One region of the Microbulbifer sp. ARAS458-1 genome, then DNA from elsewhere that is predicted to be linked to it. Evidence: predicted binding sites of a transcription regulator. Region 1 holds the regulator's gene; each other region holds the start of a gene.
The links. Region 1 encodes PhoB, which activates phosphate uptake and scavenging genes when phosphate is short. Its sites were predicted from a motif close to TGTCATAAANNTGTAACA; they were not measured.

Region 1 (4,270 bases):
GTGCAGGGTGGTGTGGAGATCCAACTGGATCCGCAGCTGACTGCGGGTGTTGGCTACACCGGTGAGGTGTTCACTTTGCTGGCGGATGCTGATCTGAATGCCGTAGAGCTGTTTGATGGTGCCGGTGAAGTGCAAGTACTGCGCCTGGGCGCGGAAGCGGACCTGTTCGACTGGGTGCAGCTGCGGGTGGGTTACCGCCACGACCTCAAGGACACTTACGATGGCGCACTGACCGCAGGTATCGGATTCAGCCCATTCGATGTGTTGCACTTCCATCTGTCGGCGATCAAATCCTCAGGGGACACCCTGGGTGCGGCGCTGCAGTTTGGTATGGAGCTGTAAGACTCCGCTGCTGATAAACAGGCAAAAATAAAAAAGGGGCCTGCTGGCCCCTTTCTGTTTGATTACTTTATTAACTCGCCTCAGAACTGACCTGGGTCAGCTTCTGGGTGGGGAAGTTCAGAGTAAAAGTACTGCCGCGGCCGGGTACACTGGTGACACTCATATTTGCGCTGTGGCGCAGCAACACGTGCTTCACGATTGCCAGACCCAGACCGGTGCCGCCACTCTCGCGGGAGCGACCGGCGTCCACCCGGTAGAAGCGTTCCGTCAGGCGCGGAATATGCATCGGGTCTATACCGATACCGGAGTCCTTCACCGAAAAATGCCCGCCGCTGGCATCAGTGCGCCAGCGCAGCTCAATCGGCCCGCCATCCGGGCTGTACTTCACCGCGTTGAACGCCAGGTTGGCGAAAGCACTGTGCAGCTCGCCGGCGTCGCCGGTAATCGTGCAATCCTCATCGCAGGCTACGGAAATCACGTGGCGCTCGCCACTCAGTGAGCGGGCCTCGCCAGCCACCCGCTCCATCAGCTCGCGCACCGAAACCTGGTCGCGCCCACTGTCGCGTTCGGATGTCTCCAGCCGCGCCAGCAGCAGCAGATCGTTGACCAGACTGGTCATACGCACCGTCTGCTCACTCATCTGCCCCAGGGGTCTGTCCCAATTGCGCGGCGCCTGGCCACTCATCTGCAGCGTCTCCAGGTAACCGGCGATCACCGTCAGCGGCGTGCGCAGCTCATGGGAAACATTCGCCACGAAATCCCGCCGCATCTGCTCCAGGTTATGCAGCCGGGTAATATCCCGCACAATCACCAGCGCCTCATCCTGGCCGAAGCGCGTCACCTCCACTTGTAGAATCCGTGAATCATCCCCCGGTGCCGGCAGCGTGATCGGCTGCTGATTCGCCCGCTTGCCGCCACCCATACGCTCGTACATATGCTCGACAAAACGCGGGTCGCGCACAAAATTGACCAGTGGCTGGCCTGCATCGTCCGTCTGTAAACGCAACATTTGCCCGGCGGCCGGATTCCACCACGCCAGATTGCCATCGTCCTCCAGCGCCACAATACCCTCGCGCAATGCACTGGTGCTGTCCTGAACCCGCCGCAGCATCGCGTGCAGCTTCTGCTTCTCTTTGCGGTGACGGCGCTGCATGCGGTAGAAATCGTCGGTGATATCCCCCCACACGCCAAAATTCGTCGGCGCCGGGCCGCGGCGGCCGTTGGCGAGCCAGCGATCAAATTGATTTTGTTGCCACAGCAACCAGAAAACATAGGCGGCAAGACCAGCGCACAGCGCCAGCCACCAGTGGCCGCTGGCAAAACCGAGAATGGTGGTGCCGAGGGCGATAATGATAAAGCGGGAAAACTCGCCAATACTGCGATCGAGCATGATGGTTTGGCCATCTTGTTTCAGGTAGGTAAACCCGGTAACTGGAAAAACTACCGAGGTTCTAAGCGAAGGTCGAGTGCCGGGTAAGCGTTTTTGAAAGCGTCGGCGACAGGGATGTCGCCGACGCAGCGTACAGGGAAGTATTCACAGCGGTTTAGCTGAGCACATCCCTGTGCTCAGCCCTACGGGCAGCTAAAGCTGCTGAAAATTGCTCCCGACAATTTTTTCAAAAACTTATACCCGGGGCTCGACCGCCACAGGACCCGCTACGGAGCCCTCTACAATTCTTGGGTGTAGGTTACACCCTTTCCGCGGTCTGTACAGAAAAGCGGTAGCCGGTGCCGCGCACGGTCTGGATGTAGCGCTCGTGGCCATCGACGGTCAGGGCTTTGCGCAGGCGACGGATGTGAACATCCACGGTGCGCTCCTCAACATACACGTTGCCCCCCCAAACATGGTCCAGCAACTGGGTACGGGTGTAAGCGCGCTCCTGATGACTCAGGAAAAACGTCAGCAGGCGGAACTCGGTCGGGCCCATATCCACCGGATTGCCATTGATCGTCACCCGGTGGCTGATCGGATCCAGCACCAGGCCACCCGCGGTCAGCGGCTCCTCCGGCGTGCTCGGGCCCGCGCGGCGCAACACCGCCTTCAGGCGCGCTACCAGCTCGCGGGGTGAAAACGGCTTGGTAATGTAATCGTCCGCACCGGTCTCCAGACCCTTGATCTTGTGGTCTTCCTCACCCTTAGCGGTAAGCATGATGATCGGCAGCGAAGAAGTCAGTTCATCCCGCTTCAGGCGGCGGGCCAGCTCAACACCGGAAACATCCGGCAGCATCCAGTCCAACAGAATCAGATCCGGCTTTTCATCGATTACCAGCGCGTGGGCCGCCTGGGCATTTTCCGCCTCAAGACAACGGTAATCCGCCATTTCCAGAGCTACCCGTAACATATCCCGCACCGGGGCTTCGTCGTCGACTATGAGGATCGTCTTGCTGTGCATCTGCCTGCCATACCCTAACTGAAGTGATTGTCATTTAACTGACTATTCTAGAGTGGCCATTTAACGTCACTTTAGTGACAAAAATATGACAGCCGTACGGGAAGCCCGGTTTGCGGGTGGCCGCTTGCGCCTAATTCCACAGATAATGAGAAAAAATACCCAGGAAAATTGCCATTCCGACCCAGTTGTTATTGAGAAATGCCTTGAAGCAGGGTTCCCGTTGCCGATCGCGAATCAGCCACTGCTGATAGCAAAATAGCCCGCCCGCCGCCGCAACCCCGCAGTAATACAGCGTACCGAGCTCCGCGCGCCCTCCCAGCATCAGTAAGGCCAGAATCACCATGCCCTGCAGGCAGCCGGTCATCGCCCGGTCCATATCGCCGAACAGGATGGCTGTGGATTTCACCCCGATCTTCAGATCGTCGTCCCGGTCAACCATGGCATAAAAGGTATCGTAGGCCACGGTCCAAAGCAGGTTTGCGGTAAACAGCACCCAGGCTACCGCCGGCACCGCGTTGGTGACCGCGGCAAATGCCATAGGGATTCCCATACTGAACGCCGCACCCAGTACCACCTGTGGCAAATGGGTGTAGCGTTTGGCGAAGGGATAGCAGAAGGCCAGCACCAGCGCCGGCAGTGACAGCAAAATGGTCAGTTTGTTGGTGGTGAGCACCAGCAGAAATGCCAGCAGCATCAGGCCGGCGAACAGCATCAGTGCGCCTTTTGGGGTGGCGGCGCCAGTGGCCAGGGGACGCTGGCTGGTGCGCTTTACGTGGCCGTCGATCTCGCGGTCGGCGAAGTCATTGATGGCACAGCCGGCGGCGCGGGTAAGAATTACACCCAGGGTAAACACCACAAACAGGTGCAGCCCCGGCCAGCCTTTGGCGGCAATCCACAGTGCGGCCCAGGTTGGCCACAGCAACAGCAGTGAGCCGATGGGCCTGTCCAGTCGCGCCAGTTGCCAGTAGGGCTGTACGCTGGGCCAGTGCTGCGCGAAGCGCTGCTGGACTTGTTGGCGAATGGCTTGCATGGCAGTTCCCGTATTCTTTCCCGTTTCTTCAGGGCACTAGGTCATTGGCGGTTTGTGGGGATTGAACCCGCTGAGGAAGGTCTCTGCAACCAGCAGAGGTTTGTCGTGCAGCCAGAAGGTGGAGCGGCGGCCCCAGGCATGGGCTTCGCTCTGGTCCAGCTCTGCCAGCTGGCACTGGGAGTTGCGTTTGAGCCGGTTGAGGACGATGGGGCCGCGGCGGATGTCCGGCTGGCTGAACAGGAGCTCGCCCAGGGGGCGGTTGTCGAGGCTGCGCAGGTAGCGGGATTTCCCGGCGAGGGTACGCTCGGGGAGGACGCTGCGGGCGTAGACCCAGGGCTGGGTGTCGCTGCCGTAGAGCAGGACTTCGCGGATCAGGGCGCGGGTGCGTTCCTTGAGGTTGAGGGCGCGGCGCTCTTCGAGGTTGGGGATGTGCCAACCCTGGTTGAGTATTTGTACGCTAAACTCGCCGTGGCTCAGGTGTTTGAGGGCGGCGGTGAGGGACCCT
Region 2 (4,270 bases), 620 kb from region 1:
CGTCAGTGCCTCCCCGGCCAGGTATTCACGGATGGTGGAACGCAGCACGGCGCGACCGTCACCAAAACGGGAGTAGGGGGTTTTACCTGCACCTTTGAGATGCAGGTCCCAGCGTTTTCCCTGGTGCTCGACCTCCCCCAGCAGCAGGGCGCGGCCATCTCCCAGCTCGGGGTTGTAACTGCCGAACTGGTGACCGGTGTATTTCATCGCGAAAGGCATACTGTCGGGAAAAAGTTTTGCGCCAGTGGTCAACTGGGCCCAGTCCGGATGGCCTATATCCGTGGCTTCCAGCCCCAGTAATGCCATCACCGCCGGATTGACGTGGATGATGTGGGGCTGCTGAAGCGGGGCCGGCGGCGTGGGGGTTCCGAATTCCGGGCCGAGGTCAGCGTAGTGCTGGTGCAGGTGCAATCTGCTCAGCGGGGTGCCAGTCGTCACGGGGAACTCAGGGCCAGTTTGATGTTTTTGCTATCCCAGCAGTCGACTTCCATGTACAACAGGTCTTCTATCGCGGGAAACTGATATAGCCACTCGGCTGGTGCCTGCAGCCGGTAGCCGGGCCCGTCCGCAGACAGGTGAAGGCCATCAATGGCCCGGTCCACGTGATCCCGGTGTACGATACAGGCAAGCCGCAGACACAGCAGTAGATCGTTGTTGGGGTGAAACCCGTAATGTTCCTGTACGGATTTTATGTCGCCGCGCTGGTTGCGCACCAGATAGGCGAGATTTTCCTGCTCGCATCTGCTGAAGCCCGCCATGTCCGCGTGCTCAATCATGTAGGCACCCAGTTTGCGGAAGCTACTGTGGGACAGCGACAGTCCGATCTCGTGCAGATCTGCGGCCCACTGCAGCAGGCGACGCTGGCTGAGTAATGCGTGTGGGTTGAGCTGGCCAAAAAATTGCAACGCGGTATGGGCAACGCGCCTTGCCTGCTCACGGTCGATTTCACCGCGTTCTATCAGATTGGCGATGGTATCCGCGCGGCGGTCACCGCCGGATGCGCGGCCCGCGAGATCGTGCACTATTCCCTCGCGAATGGCGTAGGGTGAGACGTGCATTTCCTGGATATTCAGCTCGCGAAAAATGCCGTGCAGGATGGCGAGGCCGGCGGCAAACACCGGGCGGCGCTCCGGGTCGAGATGAGGCAGCTCGATCGCGTCAACGGTCTTGAACCGGGCGACCTTGTCTGCGAGCGCATCGATATCCTCGCGCAGGATGGGCAGTAACTCGCCATCGTTGAGTACCCGGGCGACCGACTTGACCGTACCCGATGCACCCATCACCAGCGCGTCGTCCGCCATATGTTGCAATTCCTGCAGTTCAGCCTGGGCGGCGCGCCTGGCGCGGACAAAGTTGTTGTGTTTTCCGTTATCGATTTTGCCGCTGTCGAAAAAGCGCCGGTTAAAGGCCACACAGCCCATACCGATACTCTGGAGCTGACGCGGGGCTTCCATTCCGCGCACCAGTTCAGTGGAGCCGCCGCCAATATCCACCACGCAGCGCAGTCGTGTCGGCCCTTCTGCGGCAGCCATAACGCCGGAATAAATCAGGCGCGCTTCCTCGATACCGGAGATGATCTCGATGGGTGCGCCAAGGATCGCCTCCGCGGACTCGAGAAAACCGTCGGCGCGCGTGCTGGCAGCGCGCAGGGTGTTGGTTCCCACTACACGGACATTATCCAGTGGCAGGTCCTGAATAACTGGCGCAAAGCGACGCAGGGCTTCCAGAGCCCGCTCCGCCACCAACGGGTCAAGATTGCGCTCGGCATCCAGGCCCTCCGCCAGGCGGACCATGGAACGATCGGTGTGCAGACGCACCATGCGCTGATCGCGAAACTCTGCCAGCAGCAGGTGGAAGCTGTTGGAGCCTAGGTCCAGGGCCGCGTAGCGTTCGTGGGGACCATCGTGAGACGTGGCGGTTGTGGGCTCTGTTGTCATGGTTTTCGTTGTCAAATCGCTGTAACAAAAATGTAGCAAAATGTGCGGTACTGAACTATGGCTTCAATGGAAGTTCACTCACTTGAAACCGAATAAATACACGCTGCCGGTAGGCTTGGATGCCGCTGCACGCAGCAGCGCTGATACATCCTCCACCGAAACAGCAGTAGAGAGTATGGCAAACGACATTCCGATCTATCCCAAAGAACTCAGCTGGCTGTCTTTCAACGCCCGGGTACTGCAGGAGGTGGAGGACGAGAGTGTACCGATGATTGAGCGGGTACGCTTTCTGGGCATCTTCTCCAACAATCTGGATGAATTCTACCGGGTTCGCGTAGCGGATGTGCGCCGCCTGGCCACATTTACCAAGGGCAGTCGGAAGAAAGAGGATTTTTCGGAGCTGCTCGGCAATATCAACGAGAAAGTGTTACGCCTGCAGGCGCGCTTCGGTAATGCCTATACCAAGGTTTTGAAGGATCTGGGCAAGCACAATATTCATCTGATCAATGAGCGCCAGCTTACCGACGGACAGCGGGAGTATGTGGAGGAATATTTCCATCGGGAAGTGCTGCCGGAGCTCGAGCCCTTCTTTATCGATGATCGCGATACCATGCCACTGCTGAATGAAGCGAGTATTTACTTCGGTATTTATCTGGAGCTCGAGGATGGCAGCCTGCGATTTGCCGCTCTGGAAATTCCTACCGACATCCTGCCTCGTTTTATTGCCATCCCCCATCGGGAAAAAAAGCACGAAAAAGTCTATATCGTGCTCGACAATGTGATTCGCGCCTGTCTGGTGGATGTATTTCGCTATGTGCTGCCCATCGACAGGGCGGCCGCGTTCACCTTTAAAATCAGTCGCGATGCAGAGCTGGAGCTCGGCGAGCATGTTACACAGAATATTGTTGACCGGGTGGCAAAGTCACTCAAGAAGCGTAAACAGGCAGAGCCGGTACGTCTGGTGTACGACTCCACTATGCCGGAAGCGCTGCTGCAGTTGATCAAGAAAAAGCTCAAGATGGGGCGCTACGACAGCTATACCCCCGGAGGACGCTACCATAATTCCAAGGATTTTATGAGCTTCCCCGCGGACAGCCGACAGCACACCTACCGCGCCATCAAGCCGTTGCCCACCTTGCCGGACAGCGCCAATATCTTTGATTGGCTCGATGAAAAGGACCGGCTTTGCTACTACCCGTACCACGATTTTAGGGTGATCACGAAGCTGCTGGCCTCTGCTGCCATTGACCCCAAGGTGCGGGAAATCCGTATCAACCTGTATCGGGTAGCAAAAAACTCCCGGGTGGTGGCGGCGCTGGTCAATGCGGTACGGAACCAGAAACAGGTTACCGCTGTGGTGGAGTTACAGGCGCGCTTTGACGAGCAGGCAAATATTCACTGGTCCAATGAGCTGAGCGATGCCGGCGTAGAGGTGATCTACGGCGTGCCAGGATTGAAGGTGCACTGCAAGCTGATATCCATCGTGCGTGAAGAGAGTGGACGCGACCGTTATTACAGCCATTTCGGCACCGGAAATTTTAACGAGAGCACCGCACGCTTTTATTGTGACTTCAGCCTGCTTACCAGCGACACCAGGCTCGGACAGGATGCCTACCGGGTATTCGACTTTATCAAGCAGCCCCACCTGCAGCCGGATTACAACCACATCTGGAGCTCGCCCCATAGTAATCGGCCCAACATCCTGGCGGCCATCGACAGAGAAATCGCGGCAGCTGCGGCGGGGCAGCCTGCGGAAGTGTTCATCAAGTGCAACAACCTGGTGGACCGTGAAGTCATCGAATATCTGTACCGGGCAAGTGTCGCTGGGGTGCGGGTGCGGATCATTGTGCGCAGCATGTGCGCGCTGCAGTGTCAGGAGAAGGGGCTGTCCGACAATATCAAGGTAATCAGTCTTGTGGATAAGTTTCTCGAGCACGCGCGCGTGTACGCCTTCCACAACGGAGGTGATCAGCAGGTGTACCTTTCTTCGGCGGATCTGATGACGCGCAACCTCGACCACCGGGTAGAGGTGACTTTCCCGCTGTTGGCGCAGGAGCATCGCGATACAGTAATGGACATTCTGGAATTGCAATGGCAGGACAACCAGAAAGCGCGCATACTGGATGCGGAGCAGACCAACAGCCGTATCGCCAATCGCAAGAGCAAACGCAACGTGCGGTCACAGGATGCGATTTACCGGTATCTTAAAAAACGCGAGGTTTAACCCTCTGGGAGGCCGGGCGCTCAATTTTTGCTGAAGCCGACCAGTTTCCCGTTATCAAAGGAAAAGCGATAGCGTTCACCCACTTTAAGGTGCGCCTTGCACCGGGATT
Region 3 (4,270 bases), 920 kb from region 1:
GTACTGCATGGTGTAGACCACATCCGCACGGTCCCGATCCTGGAACAGCGCCCAGCCGGTGACCTCATAATCCGGGAAGTTCTTGTGCATGGACGCTTCCAGCGCATCCAGGCTCAGGCGCTCGCGCCCGGCGGCATCCACCCGCACCAGGTCTGGCGCGAGCATAGTGTCGATCTCGTGTTTGAACACCAGAATGCTACCGGTGATACAGATAACCAGCAGCGGGACAAAGGCGGCCAGTGCCATCCAGCTGTGCAGTTTGAACAGGGTTTTATTCATGATTCTTGGTGTTAGAGCTCTAAACGGGCGCTTGCGCACAATTTAAATAACAGCGAAGGACACACTGGGCTGACCAATATGTAGATATCAACCTGGACGGCAGTCTAGCCCTCCACCCAATCAAATACAACGCATTCTCATTTAGCTTCTCGCAATCGAAGCCTGCCGTAAAATATATGCTGGCCCAAAGACAAAAGGGCCGGACAAACTTCTGGTTTGCACGGCCCCTTGGCGGATCATCAGACCAGGCTGGAGGTGTCAGAAGCTGTACTGGAAAGACACCTGGCCGTGACGGGGAGCCCCGTAAATGGCACCGTATGCGAGGCCTTCCACGTACTTCTCATCAAACAGGTTGTTGATATTGAGGCGCACCGTCGCCGCTTCGCTCACTTCATAGGATGCAAAAGCATCCGCACGGAAGAAGGCGTCCTGCTCGGCGTAGCTGCCGACAATGTCTGACTGCCAGCGACCGTTCACACCCACTCGCAGCTGCGGCACGGCATCCAGGCGAGTATCAAAACGTACCAGGGCGGTGGTGCGCGGTACCCACTCGTAGATGTCGTTGCCATCGGGGCCGGTCAGATCCAGATGGGTCAGCCCCACGGTGAGGTTGGTATTGTCGGTGACCTGCCCCACCGCTTCGATCTCGAAGCCTTCCGACTTGACGTCTTTGGGGGCGTACCAGGAAGTACCATCTATCTGGCCTGCGTAAGTCGCCAGGCCCTGCTGCTCTGCACTGAATACCGCGGCGGTGGTCAACAGGCGGTTGTCGAACCACTCGGCCTTAACACCCGCTTCCATATTCACACCTTTCATCGGGTCCAGATAGACACGGTTGATATCGGTCTGGTCCTGATTCTGGAAAATATCGGAGTAGGAAACGTAGCCGAGAATATTGTCGGTGAAATCGTAGGTCAGCCCCATATACGGGCTGGTCTCTTCGGTATCCGGGTAGTAGGTCTGGGACACACCACCGCCGTAGATAGAGCTACCTTCCCGCGCCAGCTTGATGGAGTTCACGCCCACGATCGCGTTGAGCGCGTCGGTGATGCTCAGGCGCGCGGCGGCGTACAGTCGGGTCAGCTCCTGTTCACCGGCGGACGCGGGAGACATATCTCCCCAGTCGGGTTCCGGGTAGTCTTTGCCACCGTGTGGAATTGGCAGCGGCAGATAGAAAAATTCATCGGAAAATGCCGCCGATGCGGAAGCGGTTTCGCGCATGGAGTGGCTGAGGCCGGTGATCAGCGTGTGCTCCTGACCGAAGGCAGTGAAGGCACCGGAGAGGTTCACGTCCAGCAGATCATTGGTGCTGTCAGTAGCACCGCGATACGGCCAGCCGAGGGGACCAGTCCCATCTTCATTAATGTAACTGCCCCAGGCGTACAGGAGTTTGGACTGGGTTTCGTTCTCATGGCGGTTGTAGGTGAACTTGGCTTCCCAGCCCTCGGGCAGCTGGTGGGTATATTCAACAAATGCGGTTCTGGATTCGGTATCCCAGTAAGCCCATTCCGCCGCGGTGGACGTGGAGGTATCGAAGTCCGCCATGCTGCCGTCGGGGTAGAACAGGATCAACGATCCCCACATGGGAGAATCCTGCTTGTCATCGCGGATGGTCAGGCCCGCGGTCAGTACACCGTTGGTGCCAATCTGGCCGTCAACCACACCGTATACAGACAGCTTCTCATCGTGCTGGTCGCGGATATGGGAATCTTTGTCCTCGTAGGCAACAACCACACGACCGGCCCAGCTGCCATCTTCGGTCAGCACCTGGTTGTAATCTGCTGCGGCACGTTTGTAGCCGTAGGAGCCACCACGGAAATCGACGATGCCACCGGTTTCATTGGTAGGGCGCTTGCGCACATAGTTGATAGTGCCGGAGGCGTTGCCCACACCGGTCAGCAGGCCATTGGCGCCGCGAATCAGCTCGATTTTTTCAAACAGGAAGGTATCCAGCTGTCCCACAACGGTGCCAAAGTCATTGGTCATCCCGAGACCATCCACCTGTGTCAGCTGGATCTCGAAACCGCGGGAGTTGTAGGTGGCGCGGTTGGTCTCGTACTGATCGACGTTTACCCCGGTGCTCAGCTCCAGCGCATCGTTGGCGCCGGTGACACCAAAGTCTTCCATCGTGCGCTGATCGACGATACTGATGGACTGGGGGGTGTCCTTGATGGCCAGCGCGAGGCCAGTGGCACCACGACTGACACGCTTTTCACGCACACCAACAACGGTCATTTCTTCGATCGACGTTGCCGCTTCGCCTTCCTCGGCCGCAATGGCGCTATTGGCCGCAGCCAGTGCAACAGCCAGCAGAGAGCCGGCGAAAATACGTTGATTTGATTGCATTATTGAGTCCCCAGGAACTACCCCTTGAATTTGGAACGCGAGTCTAAAGAACCACAACACGTAATGCAATAGATTCTCATTTAGATTTTTCTGCAAAAGTTCATTCAATAGGTCGAACGGCCGGTGTCATTGAATTGCCATCCGGCCGGTTTACTCTGCCGCCCTTTGGCTGAGGGAATAAGGGGATCACGTGGCAGCTGATCGCAAAAGCCTGCGCTGGGTTCTGCTGCACGGCGTTGCCGCTATCGCGGTACTGTGCAGCCTGTTCACCGGCTTGCGCATTGCGAGCCTCGCGCGCCCGGAAGTCGCCCGCTTTGAAGAGCTGTTGCCTCAGGGAGAAGTAGTGGGACTGCACTTCCTCAGTGCCCTCGCGATCACTCTCGCTGCCGCGCTCTATGTCGGCCACCGTCTGCTCACCGCTTTTCGCGACGGCGCAACCCTGAGTTACCGGTTGCGCTCCCTCAGTGCCTGGCGCTGGCCAGGCTGGCATCGGGCTATTATCCGCGCTGGCTACCCCGTCTTGCTGCTGTCGCTGGCCAGTGGCTGGCTGCTATTTATAGGCACACAGTGGCATCTCCGCGACTGGCACTATCTGGGTGCCCTGGCGATGCTCTGCTACCTGGCACTGCACGCGGGGCTCTACCTGGCCCGCTGGGGGCGACATTCGCTGCTGCGTATCTGTCTCCCCCAGGGCGGGCAGCGCTCACACACTCGCCTGCTTGCGGGCGCAGGGACTCTCGCCCTCACACTGTTACTGTTTACCACCGGCTGGATTGCTACCGTCGACCAGAGCCAGCTGCCATTGCCTGTCACGCAGATACCATTGACTGACCCGCAACACCCTCCCATCGAAATCGACGGCCGCGCGAATGAACCCCAGTGGCAACGGGCCGCGCCCATTACCGTTTACACCGACGGCGGCGCCAACTTTGACGATGGCGCCACCGAGATCACGCTGCGTGCCCTGACCAACGGTGAAGAATTTTTTCTGTCGGCGCGCTGGCGAGATGCCACCCGCAGCCTAGTGCATTTGCCGTTATTGAAAACAGCAAATGGTTGGGAAGTGCAGCAACAGGGTTTTCACCATTTCGATGAAACCCGCCATTACGAAGACAAATTTGCAGTGCTGCTTTCTTCCAACTGCAGCTTTGGCGCCGCCGGCACCGCGCATCTGGGTCGCAAGCCACTATCCGATCGCCCCGCCAACTGGCACGGCAAAGGCTACCACTACAGCAGCGACGGGCAGCTGCACGACCTGTGGCACTGGAAAGCGGTGCGCACCAACGATATGTATCTCGCCGACGATAACTTTATCGGCCCGCCAGACCAGATGCGCCCAGGAGAGCGCCGCTACACCGCCGGTTACCAGCAGGACGGGAAAGAATCCGGCGCCTATGTGATGAACTGGCAGTGGTACAAACCCACCACCATCGTTCCCAAACGCCTGCCCGCAGATCCGATGCAACTGGCAGCGCTGCAAAACGATGACAGAGAAAACCTCAGAGAAAAGGCCGAATGGGTGATCCCCTGGTTTGACTACCAACCATACTCCGCCGCGCAGGATGCACGCTTCCCCGAAGGTACCCGGATGCCTTCGGTGATGTACAACTCCAACCGCTTCGAAGGCGACCGTGCCGATGTACGT
Region 4 (4,270 bases), 640 kb from region 1:
CGTTGCGTCTGATATTACTGATGGCTTTTCTCGCTGTATTGATCGCGGCGGGTATTTCGCTGTTCAAGGATATCTCGCAGGGAAGGCACGATGACGATATGGATGGGCGTGCCCGCGTTGTAGGTGCCGGAGCAAGCTTTCCTGCGCCACTTTACGAGCGCTGGTTCAAGGAACTCTACAGCAGAGACCAGAAATATCAGGTGGATTATCAGAGCGTGGGTAGCGCGGCTGGTATCACCAATTTCCTCCAGGGTCGGGTAGATTTCGCCGGCTCCGATTATCCGCTGGAAGATGCGAGCACAGCGCGGGTGGATGGCGGTGTGCTGCAGCTACCCATGGCCGCCGGCGCAATTGTATTTATCTACAATCTGGAGGGAGTGGCGGAGCTGAAGCTCTCCCGCGATGTGCTGGCAAAAATACTGCTTGGCGAGATTCGCCGCTGGAATGATCCACAGGTGCAAAAAAATAACCCTGAAGCAGACCTGCCGGACCAGAAAATAACGCTTGTGGCACGCGCCGAAGCCAGTGGCACGACGCTGCATATGAGCAGGCACATCGAGGCGTATAGTAAGTCTTTTGCTGAAAGAATTGGCGCGTCGAAAGATCCGCAGTGGCCATCTGAGCTGAAAGAAAGCGGAAGCCTGATACGCGCGCGAGGCAATGCCGGTATCGCCAGAATGGTGGGTTCGGTGCCCGGTGCGATCGGCTACGTGCAGTACGCCTATGCGGAAAATTCCAAACTCCCTATGGCATTGCTGGAAAATCGCGCTGGCAATATGGTCGCGCCTGGGCCGGCGAGCTTCCAGTCCGCACTGGTCAGTTTCGAAGGGCGGCTTACCAGGCAGAACATTGCCGACCCCGAAGGGGTAAACGGGTATCCGATCATCAGCTTCTCCTGGCTGATTATGCGCAAATCCTACCGCAACCCGGATGTGTACCCGGTAATGAGTGCGATGGTTCACTACGGCCTGGGTGAGGGCCAGGAAGTCGTGGAGGAGATGGGCTACATCCCCTTCCCGGAAAGTGGCCGCAGGAAACTTCTCGAGTATTTCGATTCCCGCGGCGCCAGCGGGCCGCTACCCCAGCCGCAATAATGCACCACAGCGGTCGCTGCCCGTGAGCTGACTGCGCATGGACGGTCAGCTGCCGACGCTGCCCCCGTCGTTGCGGCGGATCGCAAGCACCGATGGACGCGGCGGCAGTTTGGGATCGTTGTCCGGCCAGCGGTGCAGGGGGTTGTCGAAGGTGGAATTGTCCGCATCCGCTGGGTGTTGTACCGCGACGAACAGGGTTTTTCCGTCTGGAGTGAATTCGGGGCCGCAGATTTCACCGCCTACCGGGCAACCGAAAAAGTGCTTCGGCGCTGCGCGCAGCTCACCTTCCGTTGCCATGGCCCAGAGGCCATCGTGAAAACCGAAATCTTCGCAGCCGTCTGTCGCGATCCACATGTTTCCCCGTTGATCAAAGGCGACATTGTCCGGGTTGGCAAACCAGCCATGGGCGGAGATATTGCCCGCTTGCTGTTGACCATAGGCGCCGCGTTCTGCCGGGTGTTCCGCATTGGGGTTACCGCCCAGTAGAAAGGTGTTCCACTGAAAGGTATCACTGGCGTGGTCGCGCAACCCGCTGCGCCCGGGCGGCACGATTTCCAGCACGTGGCCGGCGGTATTGCGCGCGCGCGGGTTGGCCGGATTTTCATCTCCGGGCTTACGCTTTTTGTTTTTGGTGAGCATGACATAGGTGCAGTCATTCACCGGGTTGGTTTCGACATCTTCCGGGCGGTCCATGGGGGTGGCCCCCATCAGCCTGGCAGCGCGGCGGCAGTCGATCAGTACATCCGCCTGATTGCGGAAGCCATTCTCCGGGGTGAGTGGGCCCTGCCCAAAAACCAGCGGCAGCCAGGTACCGACGCCACCTTCCTTGAACTGGCCAGCGTACAGCGTGCCGTCGGTCAGCAGTTTACGGTTGTGGGTGTTTTCCCCAGGGCGGTAAACATCGCTGGAGACGAAGCGGTACACAAACTGGTGTTCGTCGTCATCGCCGCCGTAAGCCACGATGGGCTCGCCGGGCTTGCTTACCACGGTAAAGCCTTCGTGTTCAAAACGACCGAGACCGGTCAGCTTGCGGGGCTTGGACTCCGGATCATAGGGGTCGTATTCCACCATCCAGCCGAAGCGATTGGGCTCGTTGGGTTCCATTGTGATATCAAAGCGGCGATCGTAGTCACCCCAATTGCGGTTACCTTCCTCGATACCGAACCCGTGGTGATTACGCGCTTCTACCTCATCCGCCACATTGTCGGGGTCGCCCTGAAAGGCGCCGCCAAAGCCTTCTTCGGCAATCAGCACCGTCCCCCAGGGTGTTTTTCCGCCAGCGCAGTTACCCACAGTGCCGTACACCTGAGTGCCGCTGGGGTCTTCACTGGTTTGCAGGCGCTTATCGCCGGCGGCGGCACCGACGATATCCATCGCAGTGGTCAGGGTAATGCGTCGGTTGTAGGGGCTGCCCAGTACCGGCTGCCAGCCCTGCGCGGTCAGCTCGATCTCGACCACGCTGTGTCCACAGGCCTGTTGTTCGATGGCGATGTGCGCATCACTGGTGCCTCGGACCGAACTGTCTTCCGTATAGCCAGCAAACATCAGGTGCGGCTGGGTGTACTCGTGGTTGACACACAGCAGGCCGCGCTCGCTGTTGCTGCTCAGGCTGTGCTTGTCGCCTTCGCCGGGTGCGGCGTCCGCGGCCAGAGGCATAAACGCGATGAAATCATTGTTGTATCCGAAACGGCGCGACTGTTCTCTCGCGTCGAGCTTGTCCGGGGTGAAAGCTTCTGCAAACGCGTCCAATGGATCGCCCCAGCGCAGCAGCAGATCGGCGCTGTAGCCCTCCGGCAGGTGATGTTTGAAATCCAGTGCGTGAGGGATCTCTTTGAAACTGAGGTTTTCACTGCCTCGGTTATTGGTTTCTGTGCCGCAACCGGGAAGCAGAGATGCGCCGGTGGTGGCCGCGGTGGCGGCGCCAAGGGCCTTGAACAGGGTGCGACGCGTCAGGCTGGCGGGCTGCTCCTTGGAAATGACTTCTTCTTTGTGGCTTGTCATAAATTATTCACCATTCAGTTCTCTTCCCCGGCAGGCCCGGGTAATCGGTCAGAAGCGTCTGCCGTACCTGCATTATCGGAGATGGTTCGCGATTTCGAAGGCAAGGTTACAGGCGCTATATGACAAATTTAAAAAAACGGTAACGCAAATTTCACATGCCAAGTCTAGCCTGCGCGCACAAATCAACAGGCCGGACCTGGCAATGCACGTCATGACACCGGTCGACCACTGCTTCTTGTACAAAAAATCCAATTCCTTAATGGGGACGGGGAACTATGACTAAGCCTGTATTTAATTTGAAGATGGTGGCGCCTCTTGCCGCGGCTATCATCAGCGTCAACGCCGCTGCCCAGAGCGCAGCTAATGAATCTGTAGCCATGAGCGCAAGCTCCGGTGTCGAGGAGATTGTGGTAACCGGCACAAACGTGTACCGCGATCGTACCGACGATATCAACCCGACACTGTCTTTCGATCTGGATTTCTTTCAGCGCTTTGAGCCGCTGACGGTTGGTGAGATGCTCAAGCGCACCCCGGGTGTTGCCTTCACTTCTGACGTTCTTGAGTACGACGCCGTACAGCTGCGTGGTATGAACGCCGAGTACACTGAAGTTCTGATCAATGGCCGTCCGATCCCCGGCCAGGGCGCTGACCGCACCTTCTTTGTTGACCGTATCCCGTCCGAGCTGGTTGAGCGTATCGAAATTATCCGCTCTCCGTCGGCGGACATGACTTCTCAGGGCGTCGCTGGCTCTCTGAACGTGATCTTGAAAGATGGCGCCAAGCTGGAAGGTATTACTACCCGCCTGGGCAGCACCTACTACGCCGACTCCGAAGACTTCCGCACCATTGGCTCCGCTGCCATCGCGCACGCCGGTGAGAGTTATGACTTCTGGCTGGGTGCGAATATCCAGGAACGCTTCAACCCAAAGCGTAAGACCGAAGCCTACTTCGATGAGGAAGCACTGGAAGGTTATGCCTTCGAAGAAGATACCCGTGACGGCAACGATAATTCTCTGAACGGTTCTCTCGGTCTCCAGCTGGATGACACCTCCGAGGTACGATTTAACGCCTACTACGTCTTCACCGACCGCACCGAAAACGAGCTGGTTACCGAATACGAAGGTGATGTGATCAGCCGTAGCGAGGGTGACCTGGTAGCGATCTCCACTCAGGAA

Region 2: ppk1 (polyphosphate kinase 1) is a predicted target of PhoB. The motif match lies at 1,947-1,964, and genes of this name have one in related genera.
Region 3: AAFH99_RS16020 (ethylbenzene dehydrogenase-related protein) is a predicted target of PhoB. The motif match lies at 2,750-2,767, and genes of this name have one in related genera.
Region 4: AAFH99_RS05535 (PhoX family protein) is a predicted target of PhoB. The motif match lies at 3,214-3,231, and genes of this name have one in related genera.

The regions. Positions count from the first base shown of each region.
Region 1 covers NZ_CP155838.1:748,537-752,806, forward strand. Annotated here, with positions in the region: gene traF (conjugal transfer protein TraF) at 1-342, shown strand, start outside; gene phoR (phosphate regulon sensor histidine kinase PhoR) at 413-1,732, opposite strand; gene phoB (phosphate regulon transcriptional regulator PhoB) at 2,031-2,735, opposite strand; gene ubiA (4-hydroxybenzoate octaprenyltransferase) at 2,866-3,765, opposite strand; gene AAFH99_RS03000 (chorismate--pyruvate lyase family protein) at 3,802-4,270, opposite strand, start outside.
Region 2 covers NZ_CP155838.1:1,371,049-1,375,318, forward strand. Annotated here, with positions in the region: gene AAFH99_RS05465 (YdiU family protein) at 1-438, opposite strand, end outside; gene AAFH99_RS05470 (Ppx/GppA family phosphatase) at 435-1,937, opposite strand; gene ppk1 (polyphosphate kinase 1) at 2,113-4,161, shown strand; gene AAFH99_RS05480 (hypothetical protein) at 4,182-4,270, opposite strand, start outside.
Region 3 covers NZ_CP155838.1:3,842,142-3,846,411, forward strand. Annotated here, with positions in the region: gene AAFH99_RS16010 (PepSY domain-containing protein) at 1-279, opposite strand, end outside; gene AAFH99_RS16015 (TonB-dependent siderophore receptor) at 538-2,625, opposite strand; gene AAFH99_RS16020 (ethylbenzene dehydrogenase-related protein) at 2,816-4,270, shown strand, end outside.
Region 4 covers NZ_CP155838.1:1,386,108-1,390,377, forward strand. Annotated here, with positions in the region: gene pstS (phosphate ABC transporter substrate-binding protein PstS) at 1-1,094, shown strand, start outside; gene AAFH99_RS05535 (PhoX family protein) at 1,140-3,095, opposite strand; gene AAFH99_RS05540 (TonB-dependent receptor plug domain-containing protein) at 3,371-4,270, shown strand, end outside.